DNA from 3 places in the Stenotrophomonas sp. YJH_SMC_53 genome. Region 2 is predicted to be linked to each of the others. Evidence: predicted binding sites of a transcription regulator. Region 2 holds the regulator's gene; each other region holds the start of a gene.
What was found. Region 2 encodes FliA, which starts transcription of late flagellar genes. Its sites were predicted from a motif close to TAAAGTTTNNCNNNCNNNGGCCGATAA; they were not measured.
Positions count from the first base shown of each region.

Region 1: a site for FliA is predicted at 4,333-4,359, ahead of AC5P7X_RS06370 (methyl-accepting chemotaxis protein). Genes of this name have one in related genera too.
Region 3: a site for FliA is predicted at 2,815-2,841, ahead of AC5P7X_RS01000 (methyl-accepting chemotaxis protein). Genes of this name have one in related genera too.

Region 1 covers NZ_JCAFTF010000003.1:244,769-250,975, forward strand. Annotated here, with positions in the region: gene AC5P7X_RS06345 (GNAT family N-acetyltransferase) at 1-14, opposite strand, end outside; gene AC5P7X_RS06350 (SOS response-associated peptidase family protein) at 91-1,047, shown strand; gene AC5P7X_RS06355 (response regulator) at 1,172-1,552, opposite strand; tRNA gene AC5P7X_RS06360 (tRNA-Leu) at 1,685-1,770, shown strand; partial or broken gene AC5P7X_RS06365 (nucleotidyl cyclase domain-containing protein) at 2,040-2,292, shown strand; gene AC5P7X_RS06370 (methyl-accepting chemotaxis protein) at 2,275-4,101, opposite strand; gene AC5P7X_RS06375 (DUF5694 domain-containing protein) at 4,634-5,722, shown strand; gene AC5P7X_RS06380 (putative quinol monooxygenase) at 5,784-6,074, shown strand; gene AC5P7X_RS06385 (hypothetical protein) at 6,016-6,207, opposite strand, start outside.
Region 2 covers NZ_JCAFTF010000006.1:331,958-338,164, forward strand. Annotated here, with positions in the region: gene flhF (flagellar biosynthesis GTPase FlhF) at 1-847, shown strand, start outside; gene AC5P7X_RS12305 (MinD/ParA family ATP-binding protein) at 834-1,721, shown strand; gene AC5P7X_RS12310 (RNA polymerase sigma factor FliA) at 1,718-2,461, shown strand; gene cheY (chemotaxis response regulator CheY) at 2,519-2,911, shown strand; gene AC5P7X_RS12320 (protein phosphatase CheZ) at 2,911-3,516, shown strand; gene AC5P7X_RS12325 (chemotaxis protein CheA) at 3,519-5,378, shown strand; gene AC5P7X_RS12330 (flagellar motor protein) at 5,469-6,207, shown strand, end outside.
Region 3 covers NZ_JCAFTF010000001.1:204,590-210,796, forward strand. Annotated here, with positions in the region: gene AC5P7X_RS00975 (KGG domain-containing protein) at 1-13, opposite strand, end outside; gene AC5P7X_RS00980 (hypothetical protein) at 195-329, shown strand; gene AC5P7X_RS00985 (MarR family winged helix-turn-helix transcriptional regulator) at 334-798, opposite strand; gene AC5P7X_RS00990 (S41 family peptidase) at 849-1,760, shown strand; gene AC5P7X_RS00995 (NAD-dependent epimerase/dehydratase family protein) at 1,859-2,752, shown strand; gene AC5P7X_RS01000 (methyl-accepting chemotaxis protein) at 2,960-5,491, shown strand; gene AC5P7X_RS01005 (DUF2628 domain-containing protein) at 5,569-5,955, opposite strand; gene AC5P7X_RS01010 (hypothetical protein) at 6,170-6,207, shown strand, end outside.

The DNA of each region.
Region 1 (6,207 bases), on a different contig from region 2:
ATGGAACCATTCATGCGGCATCTCCGGATGGGTCGGGCTATCCTGCCGCATCCACGTCGCAGCCGCTGCGACCCAGGCCCAAAGAGTCCCATGTGCTATTCCGCCCTGATCCGCGCTGACTACGCCAAGCTGGTACGCGAGTTCGGCGCCATCCTGTCGCTGGAGGACTTCGCCGAGCTGTACGCACACGATCCGGGCAAGAAGCGGCCGAAGACCCCGAAGGCGATGGATGACGGATTCGCCGGTGCGCGTACCGAACAGGGGCGGGACATCGTGGCGAAGATCCAGCAATGGCATGCGCAGGAGCAACAGGCACTGGAGGCCGAACTGGCCCGGCAACGCGAACGACGCGATATTGCCCATGCCACGCTGGCCACCCGGCCCACGCAGAAGGCGCGCAACGACCTGCGCGTGGTCGGCAACCGCATCGAGCGCGCACAGGCCCGGCTGGAAGACCTGCATCGGGTGCAGCTGCTGCCGCGTGACAACCGCATTTTCCCCGGCACCTACGCACCGGTGATGGTCAGCGAGAACGGCCAGCGCGTGATCAAGCCGATGCGCTACCAGTGCCGGCTGCCGGACAAGCCGGCGCGCAACGACGTGCTTTACCCCGGCACCTACAATGCGCGGCGCGACAGCCTGGAAGGTTACTGGCGGGGTGCGTTCGGACTGCGCCATGGCGTGGTGGTGGTACAGGCGTTCTACGAGCACGTGCCCCGCCACGCCATCGCCGGCCGCACCCTCGGCGCCGACGAAAAGGAACAGGACGTGGTACTCGAATTCCGTCCCGATCCGCCCCGCGACCTGCTGCTGGCCTGCCTCTGGGCAGAATGGGAAGGACCGGAAGGCCGCCTGCTGTCGTTTGCCACGATCACCGACGCACCGCCCAGCGACGTCGCCGCTGCCGGGCATGACCGCGGCGTGGTACCGATCCGCAAGGAACACCTCGACGCCTGGCTCAACCCCGAACCGGATGACCTGGCGCGCCAGTACCGCATCCTCGACGACCGCGAGGAGATCCGTTACGTGTACGAGGAAGCGGTCTGAGCGCCGGACGCAATTGAAAAACCCCGCCTGGGCGGGGTTCCTGGATCAGGGGTTGCCGCCACACATCGCAGGCCTGAGTATTCAGGCCTCGGCAGCAGACCCCTGCCAGCGCGCGGCGGACTGCTCAGGCCTTGACGCCGGAGCGGCCCACCGCACGCGCCAGCGCGCGTGACAGATCGGCCGACAGGTAGGGCTTGACCAGCAACAGGCCGGCCAACATCGGTGCTGGCAGCTGCTCGGCCAGCATTCCGGTGGCCAGCACGAACGGAATGCCACGTGCCGAAAGCGCTGCAGCCACCGGTTCACTGGTCTCGTTGCGGGCCAGGCGGTAATCCAGCAGGGCCACATCAGGAGTGCTCTGCTCCAGCAGCCGCAGGGCCTCGGACACACTCGCTGCGAGGCCAACCACGACCGCTCCGGCATGCACCAGCTGCATCTGCAGCAGGGCCGCACTCATTTCGTCGTTCTCGACCACCAGCACCCTCAGGTCCTGCAACACTGTCATCGGCTACCGCTCCTGGAGGCAATTGCACGCTGGGAGTATAGCTATCAAGGGGCCAATGCCGACAGGAACCGCCCTCATAGGCCCTCCTACTATGCATCGCCTGCCGACCTCGGTTACACTCGCACGCTGCCTGCCGGTGTGGCGGAATGGTATACGCAGCTGACTCAAAATCAGCCGGGGGTGACCCCATGAAGGTTCGAGTCCTTTCACCGGCACCACTGCATCAAAGGCCAGGTCCATGACCTGGCCTTTTGCATTTCCCGGGTCCGAGCGCCCGACACTGGCAAGCATGCCCAGCATGCCCTGCCCGCGCGGCTGCCGCTCCTGCGGGCGTCCGACGCCGTCGCCCGGTCCCACTACTTCTCGCTGCCAGGCGTGATCGAGCACACCAGCTGGGGCGACGTTTCCGAACGGGCGATGGCGCTGCAGATCGCCCGCCATCTGCCTGACGCATCCGATCAGCGCCGGGCGCTGGGACGCCAACAACCTGCAGGCGGTTGCCGCGATCCTCGACGGCTGCCCGCAACGCGGTGATGACCTGCTGGCCCGCGACGGCGGCGAGGAATTCATCGCCGCCCTGCGAGCGCCTGCGCGCCGCCGTGGAAGCCGCCGCGCTGCCCGCCGCTGAGGCCCATGTGACCATCAGCATCGGCGTAGCCTGGCAGGCTGCGCATGAGCAGGCCGCCCCACAAGGCCGGGGAACAACACGCCAATCGGCGCGCCTAGACCGCGCGCAGCACCGCCCCACCGTGCAGGTGCCCGGCCCCGCCCTGCACCCGGAAGCTGGCCACCGTCTGCAGCAGCTGCGCCGACTGCTCTTCCATGCTGCGCGCTGCGGCCGAGGCTTCCTCGACCAGCGCGGCGTTCTGCTGGGTGCCCTGGTCGATCAGATCGACGGCATGGTTCATCTGCTGGATGTCGTCGCTCTGCTGCTGCGCGGCAGTGCTGATCTCGGACATCAGATCACTGACACGGCGCACATTGACCACGATCTCGTCCATGGTGCGTCCGGCGCTCTCAACCTGCGCGGTACCGGCGCCGACATTGGCCACCGACGCATCGATCAGCTGCTTGATCTCCTTCGCGGCACTGGCCGAGCGCTGCGACAGTTCGCGGATCTCGGTGGCGACCACGGCGAAGCCACGCCCGTGTTCGCCGGCACGCGCTGCTTCCACCGCCGCGTTCAACGCAAGGATGTTGGTCTGGAAAGCAATGCCGTCGATCACGCCGATGATGTCGACGATGCGCCGCGAGGACGCGTTGATCACGGCCATGGTCTCGACCACTTCGTGCACCACGTTGCCACCGCGGGCAGCGACATCAGCAGCACCACCGGCCAGCTGACTGGCCTGCCGTGCGTTGGTCGCGGTGCGCTGCACGGTCTCGGCCAGGCCCTTCATCGACACCGCGGTCTCCTCCAGCGACGCGGCCTGCTGCTCGGTGCGCTGCGACAGATCGCTGTTGCCCTGCGCAATCTCGGTGGCACCGACGACGATGGTGTCGGCGGCGAACTTGATCTGGGCGATGATCGCGGCCATCGCCTCCACCAACGAATTCACGCCCTCGCACAGCTCGGCGATCGGCCCGTTCTTGTCGGCAGTGGCCACGCGCCGGGTCAGGTCGCCCTCCTTCGCGGCCGCCACCACTTCACGGGTCTGCGCCACGGCACGTTGCATGGCCTGGTTCTCATGCACCTGCGCGGTGATGTCGGTGGCGTACTTGACCACCTTGAACGGCTTTCCGTTGAGATCCAGGATCGGGTTGTAGGACGCCTGGATCCAGACCTCGCGCCCGCCCTTGCCGAGGCGCCGGTACTGGCCGGCATCGTATTCGCCACGGCCGAGCTTCTCCCAGAACTGGCGATACTCGGCACTGCCACGATACTCGGGCTCGACGAACAGCGAGTGGTGCTGGCCACGCACGTCGTCCAGGCTGTAGCCGGTGGCGGCCAGGAAGTTGTCGTTGGCCGAAAGGATGCGGCCGTCCATGCCGAACTCGATCACCGCCTGCGACTTGTCGATCGCCGCCAGCTGCCCGGCCGAGTCGGCTGCCTGCAGCTTCTGCGCAGTGATGTCGGTGGCGAACTTGACCACCTTGTAAGGCCGCCCCTGCCGGTCCAGCACCGGGTTGTACGAGGCCTGGATCCAGATCTCGCGCTGGCCCTTGCCGAAGCGCCGGTACTGGCCAGCGTCATATTCGCCACGCCCCAGCCGCGCCCAGAACTCGCGGTACTCGGCGCTGCGCGCCTGCTCGGGATCGACGAACAGGGAATGATGCTTTCCCTGGATCTCCTCCAGCCGGTAGCCCATCGCCTGCAGGAAGTTGTCATTGGCCTGCAGGATGGTGCCATCGAGGGCGAACTCGATGACCGCCTGGACCCGGTGAAGCGCCGCGACCTGGGCTTCCAGCTCGGCACGGCCATCGGACACGGCCTCGGCGCCGGTGCGGTGCTGGGGAGCCAGCGCGCCCAGCAGGGCACGCCACGGCGACCAACGGGTATGCAGCTCGGCCGGCGCCTGCGCGCCCGCCGTGAAGCCTGGAATGAGCATTGTCTGATCCTCGGTGTCCGGTAAGCGGTTGCGACCCGACGGGCGGGATGCCCGGCGGCAACTTCAGGTGCCAGGGACTACAGGTGCCAACCGGCACCTCTCGAGCGACTGCCACGAACGTCTGCTGCGGGTGCGATCGGCATCTGGGAGCGGCGGAACACACAGCGCGGGCCGCCCATCGGGGACGGCCTGGGGTCCTGCGGCGGGTGACTGGAGCGGGATCCAGAGGGAGTATCGGCGAGGGGATCGGTGGCTTTAGCCGGATTACGCGACGTCCGTCGCAACTTCAGATGCGGCTGCAGGGGCGCGCTAGACAATCGCGATGTACTTCACATTCTGCTCACGCTCGGCGGGGCACGGGGTGTCGTCACGGAACATATCGCGCGTTGCCGCCGTCACTGGGCATAGCCTTGCCCGGCACGCCGATGCAGTTCAAGCCCAAAAGGTTTGCATGACCAACGGGCGATTCCATGGCAGGTGAAAATGGCCAGCATGCAGCGAACCGCAGGACGCTCACTGACACGGAGATCGCATGTTCCCACGCTTGGCCAGCCTCTTGATCCTGGGCCTGTGCAGTACCGGCGCCCTCGCTGCCGATGCCACCTATCGGCCCGCCTTCCAGCCGGACCAGCTGAAGGGGCCGCCTGCAGGGCGACCGAACGAGGTACTGGTACTGGGCACCGCCCACCTGTCCGGCCTGCCCAAGTCCTTCCAGCCCGCCTTGCTTGAACCGTTGCTGCAGCGACTGGTCACCTGGAAGCCCGAGCTGATCGCCACCGAAGACCTGTCAGGCCTGCAGTGTGATTTCATGCGTCGCTACCCGGCACGCTATGCCGAGAGCGTGGCCACCTACTGCTTCGACACCACCGCTGCGCAGGCTGCCACCGGCCTGGACGTGCCTTCAGCGAACGCCCAGGCCGAGCGCCTGCTTGCGACATGGCCGGACGAGCCGGCGCCCGCCCAGCGTCGTCGACTCGCTGCATTGTTCCTGGCAGCGGGCGAACGCGGCTCGGCGCAGGTGCAGTGGCTGCGCCTGCCTGCGTCCGAGCGCAAAGCCGGTGATGGATTGACCCCCGCCCTGGTCGAGATCCTCGATAAAGGCCTGGTTCGCCGCAATGAAACCAACCTGATCGCCGCCGAAGTCGCCGCCCGCCTCGGGCATGAACGGCTGTGGGCCGTGGACGACCATACGGCCGATTCCCCCACGCCCGCCGAGGATGAAGCGGCGGCCAGCGCGACCATCACCGGTGCCTGGAACAATACGCACTCGCGCGCGCGACGGGAGGCAGATGCACGCCTCGTGGCCAACCTGGACAAGCCTGGCGGCGTCATCGCGCTGTATAGGGACTACAACAGCCCGGCGGCAGCGATGGCCGCGTACCAGAGCGACTTCGGCGCGACGCTCGCCGAGCCGTCCTCCAAGGCGTTCGGCCGGATGTATGTCGGTTACTGGGAAACCCGCAACCTGCGCATGGTCGCCAACATCCGCGACGTGCTGGGCCTGCACCCTGGCAGCCGAATGCTGGCCATCGTCGGTGCCTCGCACAAGGGCTACTACGAGGCCTACCTCAATCAGATGCACGACGTGCAGCTGGTCAGTACTGACGCAGTATTGCGTTGACCAGGATAGGTGCCGGCCATGCGCTGGCACTATCCTGCAAGGCCCGTCTGCAGGTGCCGACATGCTGAAAGTGATCGCCGAGGATTTCATCCATCCCGATGCCGTGGATACCGTGCTTCCCCTGTACCGCGAGCTGGTCGCATGCACGCAGCGCGAGCCGCTCTGCCTCGGCTATGAACTGTTCGTCGACCAGAAGGACCCCGGGCATTTCGTCTTCATCGAGCAATGGCCGGACCGCGACGCACTGGATATCCATTGCGCCAGCGAGCACTTCCAGCGTCTGGTGCCTCAGATCAACGCGTTCCAGCGCGCACCGTGCCGGGTCCTGCTGATGGACGCCGCACGGGTGTAGTGCCGGAAGCGAGACGCCCGCCGACGCTGCGGCCGTGCCGCCACAGCAACAGGCAGGCTGCAACCGTGCACGCCAGGCTCAGGACCAGCAGCGCGACCGCGCCTTGCTGCAGCACGGGCAACAACGCCTGCGC
Region 2 (6,207 bases):
CGAAATGAACCGCTTCACCGACGAGCGCCTGCGCGGCTGCCCGGTGCGCGCCACCGCGCTGGACCTGATGGACGAGTACGGCTTCGATGCTGGCCTGGCCCGCGACGTCGCCATGCAGATTCCGCTGGAGACCGAGGCGCACCGAGGCCGCGGCCTGATGCTGGGGCTGATCTCGCGCAAGCTGCCGATCGCCCCGGTCGACCCGCTGGAGGAAGGCGGCGTGATCGCGCTGGTAGGCCCGACCGGCGCCGGCAAGACCACCACCATCGCCAAGCTGGCCTCGCGCTTCGCCGAGAAGCACGCGCCGCGTGACGTCGCCCTGGTCACCACCGACACCACCCGCATCGGCGCCCGCGAGCAGCTGTATGGCTATGGCAGGCAGCTCGGCATCGCCGTCCACGAGGCCAACAGCGGCACCGACCTGGACCAGCTGCTGGAACGCCTGAAGGACTACAAGCTGGTACTGATCGACACCGCCGGGCTGGGCCCGCGCGACCGCGCGCTGGCCGCCCAGCTGCAGTGGCTGCGCGCCGCCCGCCAGGTGCGCACCCTGCTGGTGCTGCCGGCCAACACCAGCTTCGGCGACATGGACGAGGTGGTCCGCCGCTTCGGTGCCGCCAACCTGCAGGGCCTGGTGCTGAGCAAGCTGGACGAAACCGGCCGCTTCGGCAACGCCCTGTCGGTGGCCGTGGACCATGCCCTGCCGATCACCTGGGTGACCGATGGCCAGGACGTTCCGGACGACCTGCACCGGGCCAGTGCGGCCAATCTCGTACTTCGCCTTGAAGATTTGCGCCGAGCGGCCGATATGCCCTGCAACCCGGAGTTGAACCATGCCGTCGCGTGAGTACGCCAAGCTGACCAAGACCTTCCCGCTGTCGGCCACCCGCAGCGAGCCGCTCGGCCCTGTGCGCACCATCGCCGTGACCGGCGGCAAGGGCGGCGTGGGCAAGACCAACGTATCGGCCAACCTGGCCGTGGCGCTGGCCGGCATGGGCAAGCGCACGCTGCTGCTGGACGCCGACCTCGGCCTGGCCAACATCGACGTGATCCTGGGCTTGAACCCCACCTTTACGCTGGCCGACCTGGTTGCCGGCCGCTGCTCGCTGGACGATGTCATCGTCGAAGGCCCGAACGGCGTGCTGGTGGTCCCGGCCGCGTCCGGCCGCCGGCACATGGCCGAGCTGGCCCCGGCCGAGCACGTCGGCCTGGTCAACGTGTTCTCCGAGCTGGAGCGCGAGCTGGACATCATGGTGGTGGACACCGCCGCGGGCATCACCGACGGCGTGCTGACCTTCTGCCAGGCCGCGCAGGACACCGTGGTCGTGGTCTGTGACGAGCCGGCTTCAATCACCGACGCCTACGCGCTGATCAAGGTGCTGTCGCGTGAACGGGGCGTGGACCGCATCCAGGTGGTGGCCAACATGGTGCGCGACCCCAATGAGGGCCGCGTGCTGTACGAGAAGCTGACCCGCGTCTGCGAGAAGTTCCTCGCCGATGTTTCGCTGAACTACCTGGGCTGCGTGCCGCAGGATGACTGGCTGCGCCTGTCGGTGCAGCGCCAGCAGCCGGTGGTGAAGGCCTACCCGTCCAGCCCGTCCGCACTGGCGATCACCGAGATCGCGCGCCGCACGGCCCGCTGGCAGGCGCCGACCGAACCACGCGGCGGCGTCGAGTTCTTCCTCGAACGCATCCTCAAGCAGCGCGGGGTGGCGGCATGAAAGGCGCGGCCCAGTACAGGGAAGTCCAGCGCTCGGCGGCCAACGACGTCATCGCCCAGCACTCGGACCTGGTGCGGCGCATCGCCCACCATCTGGCCGCGCGCCTGCCGGCCAGCGTCGAAGTCGACGACCTGATCCAGGCTGGCATGATGGGCCTGATCGAGGCTTCGCGCAGCTACGACGCCGACCAGGGCGCCTCGTTCGAGACCTATGCCTCGATCCGTATCCGTGGCTCGATGATCGACGAGATCCGCCGTGGCGACTGGGTGCCGCGCTCGGTGCACCGCCGTGCACGCGATGCTGCCGCCACCATCCGCCGCCTGGAACAGAGCAGCGGCCGCGCCGCCAGCGCCACCGAAGTGGCCGCCGCGATGGAGATGCCACTGCCCGAATACCTGCGCCTGATGGAAGACGCCGCGCGTGGCCAGGTGCTGAGCCTGGAGTCGCGCATTGAGGACCAGGGCGAGCTGGACACGGTCGCACAGGGTGGCCCGACCCCGCAGCAGGTGCTGGAGCGCAGCGAGTTCGGCCGCGAGCTGGGCAAGGCCATCGGCCATCTGCCCGAGCGCGAACAGCTGGTGCTCTCGCTCTACTACGAGCAGGAACTCAACCTGAAGGAGATCGGCGCGGTGCTCGGCGTGAGCGAGTCGCGGGTCTGCCAGATCCACGGCCAGGCCGTGCTGCGCCTGCGCGGCCGGCTGAAGGTATTCGAGGCCGTCGACGCCGGCCTCGAAGAATGAACATCCCCGAGGCAGCTGCCCCCGGCCGCCCGGAATGAACAACAAAGGAACTCTGCTTTGAACAAGAACATGCGCATCCTGATCGTCGACGACTTCTCGACCATGCGTCGCATCGTCAAGAACCTGCTGGGCGATCTGGGCTTCACCAACACCGCCGAAGCCGAGGACGGGCATGCCGCGCTGTCGCTGCTGCAGAGCCAGCCGTTCGATTTCGTGGTCACCGACTGGAACATGCCGGTAATGACCGGCATCGAGCTGCTCAAGGCGATCCGTGCCGACGCCAAGCTGAAGACCCTGCCGGTGCTGATGGTCACCGCCGAAGCCAAGCGCGAGCAGATCATCGAAGCGGCCCAGAACGGCGTGAACGGCTACATCATCAAGCCGTTCACCGCGCAGACGCTGGAAGAGAAGCTCGGCAAGATCTTCGAACGCCTGGCGGCCAGTGCCTGATGGATACCACGGTCGACAAGAATGCCCTCGCCCTGCGCCTGCAGGAAGCACTGGACGCACTGGAGTCCGGTGACGAAACCGCCTGGCGGCAACGCATCGACGGACTGGTCGCGCTGCGCACGCAGCCGATGATGAGCGGCCTCTCGCGGCTGGCCCGCGAGCTCGGGCAGGCCCTGGGTGAACTGCCGACCGTACCCAGCGAGGCCGGCGAACTGGACGATGCCTGCGCACGCCTGGACCACGTGGTGGCGATGACCGAACAGGCGACGCACCGCACCCTGGACCTGGCCGAGGAATGCCGCAGCCTGACCGAACAGTTGCGCGCCGAAGGCCTGCAGCCGGGCCAGGATGCACAGCTCGAGCGCATCCGCCACAACCTCACCGAGATCGCCCTGACCCAGAGCTACCAGGACCTGACGGGGCAGATCATCCGTCGCGTGGTCGGCATCGTCCGCCGTGTGCATGAGGGCTTCGGCGCGCTCGGCCTGCCGCCGGAACAGCATCGCACCGATCCGGAACTGGCCGGGCCGGCACTGAAGGGACTGGACCGCCACGCGGTCTCGCAGAACGACGCCGACGACCTGCTGTCGGACCTGGGGCTGTAAGCATGAGCGCGGTATCCGACGACATCACTGCCGATTTCATCATCGAGGCGCAGGAAATCCTGGATCGCCTGGGCGAACAGCTGGTGTCGCTGGAGCAGGCACCACAGGACACCGAGCAACTCAACGCGGTGTTCCGGGGCTACCACACGCTCAAGGGCGGCGCCGGCTTCCTCGGCGTCACCGCCATGGTCGAGTTGTGCCACGCCGCCGAAGAAGCGCTGGGCATCGCGCGCGCGGGCCAGGCCGTGCTGCAGGCCCATCACTTCGATGCCGCCCAGCAATCGCTGGACTACCTGCAAGCGATGCTGGATGCAGTTTCCTCCGGCACCGAGCCGGGCTATGCGCCGCCGGAGCTGATCGCCCAGTTCGACATGCATGGCGGTGCCGTGGCTGCACCCGCCGCCGCAGCAGCTCCCGCTGCGGGTGGCAGCGACCTGATCACCGACGACGAGTTCGAGGCCCTGCTCGACCAGCTGCACGGCGGCAACGCACCGACTGCGGTGGCGCCAGCAAAGAAGGCCGACGACGGCCTGATCAGCGAAGACGAGTTCGAAGCCCTGCTCGACCAGCTGCACGGTGGCGCCGCACCCGGCGCCAAGCCCATCGCTGCGGCAGCGCCCGCACCGATCGCGGCACCACGCCCACTGGCCGCACCGGCCGCACCGGCACCTGCAGCGGCGACCAAGCCGGCCGCCAAGCCGCTGGCCGAAGCCGAACACACCGTGCGCGTGGACACCAAGCGCCTGGACGCGATCGTCAATCTGATCGGCGAACTGGTGCTGTCACGCAACCGGCTCAAGACCCTGCGTGCGCGCCTGCGCGACGAGGAACTGGACCGCGCCGTGTCCACCCTGGACATCGCCACCGCGCGCCTGCAGTCGGCGGTGATGCGTACCCGCATGCAGCCGGTAGGCAAGGTCTTCTCGCGCTTCCCCAAGGTCGCCCGAGACGTTGCCCGCTCGCTGAAGAAGGAAGTGGACCTGGAGCTGATCGGCGCCGAGACCGAGCTCGACCGCAACCTGGTCGAAGCGCTGGCCGACCCGCTGGTGCACCTGGTCCGCAACGCCATCGACCATGGCGTGGAAATGCCCGACCTGCGCGAAGCACAGGGCAAGCCGCGGATGGGCCATGTACGCCTGTCGGCCCAGCAGGAAGGCGACTACGTCAGCATCGAAGTGCAGGACGATGGCGCCGGCATCGATCCGGAGAAGCTGCGCGCGAAGGCACGCGAGAAGGGCCTGATCGATCCGGAGGCCGCCGCCCGCCTGAGCAGCGAGGAGTGCCTGCACCTGGTGTTCCTGCCCGGCTTCTCGACCAAGCAGCAGGTCACGGATATCTCCGGCCGCGGCGTTGGCATGGACGTGGTGCAGTCGCGCATCCGCGAACTGAGTGGCCAGATCCAGATCCAGTCGGAGCTGGGCCGCGGCAGCCGCTTCCTGATCCGCGTGCCGCTCACCCTGGCGATCCTGCCGACCCTGCTGGTGCAGGCCGGCGAAGACGTCTATGCGCTGCCGCTGGCGCGCGTGATGGAAGTGCTGCACGCACCGCGCACCTCGCTGGGCTGGTTCGATGGCCGCGCCGTGCTCGACCGCCGTTCGCACACGCTGCCACTGGTGGATCTGCGCCAGTGGCTGGATGTGACGCCCGCCGCCTCGACCCTGCTGACGATCGTGGTGCTGCAGGCCGGCGAAGCGCGCTTCGGCCTGGTCGTGGACCAGGTCCGTGGGCGCGAGGAAGTGGTCATCAAGCCACTGCCGAAAGCCCTGCGCGGCCTGCGCGGTTACGCCGGTGCAACCCTGATCGGCGATGGTCGCATGGCGCTGATCCTGGATGTGGACGGCCTGCGCAGCCCGCACGACTGACCCGCTTGCTGAACCCGTAAAACCGTGAAGTCGCACCAGTAGCCCGTACCGGTGTCTCAAGTCCCATTCATACAAGCCGATACCGGATCCATGGATAGACTCAGCCTCATTGGACTCTTTCTCGCCCTGGCCTCGCTGGTCGGCGGCAGCATCCTCAAGGGCGCCGGCCTGGCGTCGCTGTGGTCGCCTGCGGCGTTCGTGATCGTCATCGTCGGCACCGTCGCCGCGATCCTGCTGCACACCTCGCCGGCGGTGTTCAAGCACGCGTTCAGCATCGTGCGCTGGGTCGTGCGTCCACCGCACAGCGACCGCCGCGAGCTGATCCAGCAGATCGTCGAGTGGAGCAACATCGCACGCCGCCAAGGCCTGCTGGGCCTGGAATCGCAGGTGGAAGCACAGCAGGACCCGTTCCTGCGCAAGGGCCTGCAGCTGCTGGTGGACGGCGTCGAGCCCGAATCCATGCGGCACATGCTGGAAATCGAACTGGGCAGCCAGGAGCACCAGGACCAGGCCGGCGCCAAGGTGTTCGAGGCGATGGGCATCTATGCACCGACGCTCGGCATCATCGGTGCCGTGCTGGGCCTGATCGCGGTGATGAAGAACCTGGCCGACCCGAGCAAGCTCGGCCACGGCATCGCCGCCGCGTTCACCGCCACCATCTACGGCATCGCTTCGGCCAACCTGCTGTTCCTGCCGATCGCCGCCAAGCTCAAGAGTGTGATCTCGCACAACACGCGCGACCGCGAGATGGTCATCGAAGGCCTGATCTCGATCGCCCAGGGCGAGAACCCGCGCAACATCGAAACCAACCTCTCCGGCTTCCTGCACT
Region 3 (6,207 bases), on a different contig from region 2:
GCTGGCCGGCCATGGGAAGGCTCCCGTTGCATGGAAGGGAAGCTCATCCTTGCCGGTGCCCGGCTAACGGAGTGTCCGCACCGGTGCGGCTGCCTTCACGCCGCACCGTACTGCTTTTCACGGCGCAGGTACGCTGCTGCGCGCGCCGCCCTGCGTGGCTAGGACGAACTGCATCCTTCACCCAGGCCGGCGTGATGGGCTCGACCGAAGAGGAGTACGTGCTCGGCAATACAGCCCCTTTGGCCGCGCAGTGCCGCACGCTGGAGCTGCGCTTGGGCAACGGCGGCTGGACCTTCCTCAGCGAAATCGAAATGGCCGCAGAGCAGTAAGGCTTCAGGGCCGGCGGGCGTCCTGCAGGCGCTGCGCGAAGGGCCGCTGTGCGAGCGCTGCAAGGGCGTCGCGCAGTACCTGCTCCAGCGGCTGCCCCAGATCGGTATCGAGGCTGCGCGCCGCACGCGCGGTGGCCTGCCATTGCGCCTGCAGCGCAGGCATCGCGCGCTGTGCGCGGGGGCTCAACTGCAGGATGCGTTCACGTCCGTCGTCGCCGCTGGACGCGTGCAGCCAACCATCGCGCACCATCGCCGCCGCGGTCTGGCTGAGCGCCGAATGGCTGAGCCCGCAGGCCGATGCCAGGTCCTTGATCCGGCAGGGGCCCTGCGCCATCAGCGTGCGCAGCACCGGCGTGTAGCGGGGCCGGTAGTCCAGTTGCAGGTCCCGGTAGGCCTGCTCGACCGCCGGGTCCAGCTGGTCGAGCAGGGCGCGCAGCAACGTGCCGAGCGTGGCGTGTTGGAGATCCATGACCAGGATGATATATAAGTGCTTATATATCTTCAACGCGGAGGTGGTTGATGGCCGTGTCCTGGATGCTCGCTGCGTTGCTGGCAGCGGCCTGCCCGGCGCAGGACGGAGTGCTGCGCGCGGCGGCCACCGCCGTGCAGGCGCAGTACCTTGACGAGGCGGCCGGCGCCCGTATCGCCGATGCCCTGCGCACCTGGTCGGTGCAGCAGCGCTATGCGGACAGCTGTTCGGATCCGGTTGCGTTCAGCGCACGCCTGAACCAGGACCTGGACATGTTCGATGGCCACTTCCACGTTGAACGCGTGGACGCAGCGGCCGGCCAGGACGATTGGTTGATGGCCTGGCGCGCCGATGCCCGCAGCAATGGTGCCGGCGTGCGCGAGGTGCGGGTGATGGAGGGCAACATTGGCTACCTGCGCCTGAGTACCTTCTATCCGCTGGATCTGGCGCGCCCGAAGTTCGCTGCGGCCCTTTCCCTGCTGGCCGACACCGATGGCCTGGTGCTGGATCTGCGCCAGAACGGGGGCGGCGACGATGCAAGTGCCGACCTGCTGGTACGCACGCTGCTGGACGCGAAGATCGACGCGGTGCAGCAGCTGGACCAGCGCGGCCGGCGCACGCCGGTACCGCTGCCGCCTGCCAGCCTGCCTGCGTACCTGAAACCGCTGGTGGTGCTGATCGACCGCCGCACCGGTTCGGCGGCCGAGTTCGTCGCCTATTCGCTGCAGGCACTGGGCCGCGCGCGGATTGTCGGCACGCGCAGTGGCGGTGCCGCGCATATGTTTGGTGATCCTGTGCTGCTGCCCGATGGCTATCAGATCAGTATTCCCGACCGGCAACCCATCAATCTGCGTACCGGTGGAAACTGGGAACGTACTGGCGTGAGGCCCGATGTGGCCGGCGGCGACGATCCGCTGTTCATCGCGCGGCAACTGCTGGCGCCTGCGAAGTCGTCAAGATGAACGCACGATTGCATGGTTGTCCTATCGCGGATGCGCGATTGCATGCCTAGAATCGAAGCATCCCGGTAGTTCCCGGGCGCTTCGAGTGAATGGACTCAATGAAGATTCTGTTGACCGGCAGTTCCGGCCGCATCGGGCGCGCGATCTTCGGTGCGTTGGCGGCCGCCCACGAAGTGGTGGGGCTGGACCGCAGTCCGTTTGCCACCACGCGCATCATCGCCGATGTCAGCGATCGGCAGGCCGTCGCGCGCGCGGTGCAGGGCATGGATGCGGTCATCCATACCGCGGCCCTGCATGCCCCGCATGTCGGCCTGGTGCCGGATGCGGTGTTCCAGCAGATCAACGTGGAGGCCACCGCACACCTGCTGCAGGCTGCACGCGAAGCAGGAGCACGGCGCTTCGTGCTGACCAGCACCACTGCGTTGTATGGCCATGCCGTGGTGGCCGGTGGCTGCCGTTGGATCGACGAAGACACCGAGCCGCTGCCGCGCACGATCTACCACCGAACCAAGCTGCAGGCAGAGACCCTGGCCGAAGCCGCCGCCACGCCGGGCTTCAGCGTTCGCGTGCTGCGCATGGGCCGGTGTTTCCCGGAACCGCCCGAACGGATGGCGATGTTCCGCCTGCATCGCGGCATCGACGCCCGCGATGTGGCCAGCGCACATGCTGCACTGCTGCTCGACGAAGGCGCCCCGTTCGCGCGCTACCTCGCCTGTGCGCCGACGCCGTTCCGGCGCGAGGACTGCCTGGAGCTGGCCACGCACCCGCGCAGCGTGCTGGCCCGTCGCGCGCCGCAGCTGCTGGCCGAGTTCGAACGCCGTGGTTGGCCGCTGCCATTGAGCATCGACCGTGTCTACGACAGTGCCCGCCTGCGCAGCGAGCTGGGCTGGCAACCGTGCTTCGGGCCGGACGACGTGCTGCAGCAGTATGCCGTCGGCAGCATCGAGGTACTGCCGCGGGCACAGTGGATCAAGGACCGCGTGGCCGAGTGAGGGCATCGCGGGGGGCGCTGAGCCGAGCCTGAGCGGATTCAGGAATGTGCAGGCCGCCCGCCTCAACCTCGCTGGCGGGCGGCCGCTAACCCAGTGCGCTTCCAGCGCCGGGCGCGCCCCGGCGGCCGGTGGCCTGCGCGACGGATCGCGCGCCTGCGCGGTGCCCTCGTGGTGCCGGTCGTCCTGAACTGCCTTGCGGACCCTCCCATGCCTTCTTCCCGCTCTGCCACTGCCCAACGCCCAGGCAGCATCGCCCACAAGTTGATGCTGGGCACCGCCGTGATCGCGCTGCTGTGCTTCGGCCTGACCGCGTTCCTGATCTACCGACAGGCCAGCGCCAGTCTGATCAGCGCCTCGCGCCAGACCATGACCAGCGAGGCCAACGCCGAGGCGCGCCAGGTGGCGGCTGATCTGGGCACCGCTTTCGCCAGCAATGACGCCATGGTCGAGGCCGTGCTGGCCCAGCGTGCCCGTGGTGACATACCCGACCGCGCCAGCCTGGCGGCGGTGCTCGGCGAACAGCTGCGTGCTCATCCTCAATGGCTGGGCAAGAGCACCATGTGGGAGGCCGACGCCTTCGACGGCAAGGATGCGGAGTTCGTCAATACCGAAGCACACGATGCCACCGGCCGCTACATGAGCTATTGGGCCTGGCACGACGGCAAACCGCAGCAGTCGGTGATGACCGACTACACCGAGACTGCCAGCGGTTCCGGTGACTGGTACATGGTGCCCAGCCGCGACAAGTTGCCCAAGGTCAGCGAACCCTATGCCTATGACATCGCCGGGCAGCAGGTGTTGATGAGCACGTTGAGCACGCCGATCATCGAGAACGACAGGTTCCTCGGTGTATTCACCGTCGACTTCTCGCTGGCAGCGCTGCAGAAGCACCTGGCAACGCTGAAGCCGATGGGGGCTGGCCGCGTCGAACTGCTGTCGCCGAAGGGCGTGGTGCTGGCCTCGGCCAATGCCGCCGAGATCGGCAAGCCGCGCAACGATGCCCTGACCCGCACCATGCTGGCCGACATCGCCGCCGACCGTCCGTTCGAGGCCTTCAGCCCCGATGCGGCCGGCAATGTACGCGTGTATGTGCCGCTGCGCGTGGGCGACGCCCCGCAACGCTTCGCGCTGGGCGTGGTGATGCCGCATGCGGTGATCGTGTCTGAGGCACGCCAGCTGCTGTGGCTGACCCTGCTGGTCGGCGTGATCGCCGCGCTGACTCTCAGTGCCGGTGTCTACGTGCTGCTGCGCCGCTTGGCGATCCGCCCGTTGGCCGAAGCGGTGCGCGTGGCCGGTGATGTCGCCGCCGGCAAGCTGGACAGCACGCTGCCGGCGCGCAGCAACGACGAAGTGGGGCGCCTGCTGGACGCGATGCAGGGCATGCGTGGGCAGTTGCAGTCGGTGATGGCTGCGCAGGCCGAAATGGCGCGCCGCCACGATGCCGGTGAACTCAGCTATCGCATGGATGCTGCGGCCTTCCCGGGCGAGTACGGCCGCATGGTGGCCGACAGCAACCAGCTGGTGGCCTCCAGCAATGCGGTCACCCAGCGCCTGGTTGAAGTGATGCAGCGCTATGCCGTTGGCGACCTCAGCGTGGACATGGAAGCACTGCCGGGCGAGAAGGCGGTGTTCACCGCTGCGATGGCCACCACCAAACGCAACCTGGCTGCGATCAACGAGCAGATCCAGCAGCTGGCCGCCGCCGCCGCCGCCGGTGACTTCGCCGTGCGCGGTGATGCACTGCGCTTCGACCATGATTTCCGCCGCATGGTGGAGACGCTGAACACAATGATGCAGGTCAGCGACCACAACCTGGCGGCACTGTCGACGCTGCTGCGCGCGATCGCCGCCGGTGACCTCAGTGCCCGCATGCAGGGCGACTTCCACGGCGTGTTTGCGGTGATGCGCGACGATGCCAACAGCACCGTGCAGCAGCTGACCCAGATCGTCGGCCAGATCCAGCAGTCGGCGGCCAGCATCCGCCTGGCCGCCGGTGAGATCGCCGCCGGCAACAGCGACCTGTCGCGCCGCACCGAACAGCAGGCCGCCAACCTGGAAGAAACCGCCGCGTCGATGGAAGAACTGACCTCCACCGTGCGCCAGAATGCCGACCATGCGCTGCAAGCAAACACGCTGGCCGGTTCCGCAGCGGGCGTGGCCAGCGAAGGCGGCCAGGTGGTCAGCCAGGTGGTGCACACCATGGAGCAGATCGAGGCGTCTTCGCAGCGTATCGCCGAGATCATCTCCGTGATCGATGGCATCGCGTTCCAGACCAACATCCTGGCGTTGAACGCGGCAGTGGAAGCGGCGCGCGCCGGTGAACAGGGCCGTGGCTTCGCAGTGGTGGCCAGTGAAGTGCGGGCGCTGGCACAGCGCTCGGCGGGTGCTGCAAAGGAGATCAAGGAGCTGATCGACGCCTCGGTGGCCCAGGTCGGTGCCGGTGCGCAGCTGGTGCACGGTGCGGGGCGCACCATGCAGGACATCGTCGGTCAGGTCGGCCGGGTCAACGAAATCATGGCCGAGATCTCGGCCGCGTCGCGCGAACAGTCGGCCGGCATCGAGCAGGTCAACCAGACCGTGGTGCAAATGGACGAAACCACTCAGCAGAACGCCGCGCTGGTGGAGGAAGCCAGTGCCGCCGCCCGTGCGATGGAGGAGCAGGCCGAGCAGCTGGCGGTGGCGGTGTCGCGCTTCCGCCTGCAGGCCGAGCCGGAGGGCATGGCCCGCCGCGCGGCCTGATGCCGGAAACGAAGACGCCCAGCGGGTGCCGGGCGTCGGTTGCATCCTTGCCGCGCATCCTGCGCAGGTCTGATGGCTCAGAACATTCCTTCAAACGGGTTCCAGCTGGCGCGTCCTTCCACCTTCTCCAGGTAGTAGCTGTAGTTGGTGCTGGAGGCGACCAGCAGGTTCATGGCGATGAACAGCATGCGCCCGACGACATCCGGCAGGAACATGGTGACGATGGCCAGCGCGATGTTGATGCCGATCACCACCAGTGCCTTGCGCCACATGCCGAGAATCAGCAGGTAGATGGCACCGAAGAACAACGCGAAGAAGTTCAGGTTGATCTTCAGGCGGTCACCAAAGGACAGTGCCTTCCAGGCCTGCTTGAAGCCGGGGTTCTTGGGGGCGCCGTGCTGGCGGAAGAAGTTGAAGCGGAACTGCCACTTCGGGCTGAACTGGGACAGGTCAGTGGTATTCATTGGGATACATCCCTGTGAGAAAACGTTTTCATGATAGGACAAGTCCTATTCAGGATCCAAGCGCTAGCGTCAAGAATGTGACGCCTGCCTTGTTCGCGCGCCTGCGGCCAAGCGCCGCGCCGTCACCCGCCCGCCTTGTTTTTAGGATAGGGTGCGCAGTTCCGCTGCCGCACCGGCTGAACCCGTGCGGCGGCGGGATGTCCATGGAGGTTGCATGACCACACCTGCTACACCGGAAAACGCACCGGGACC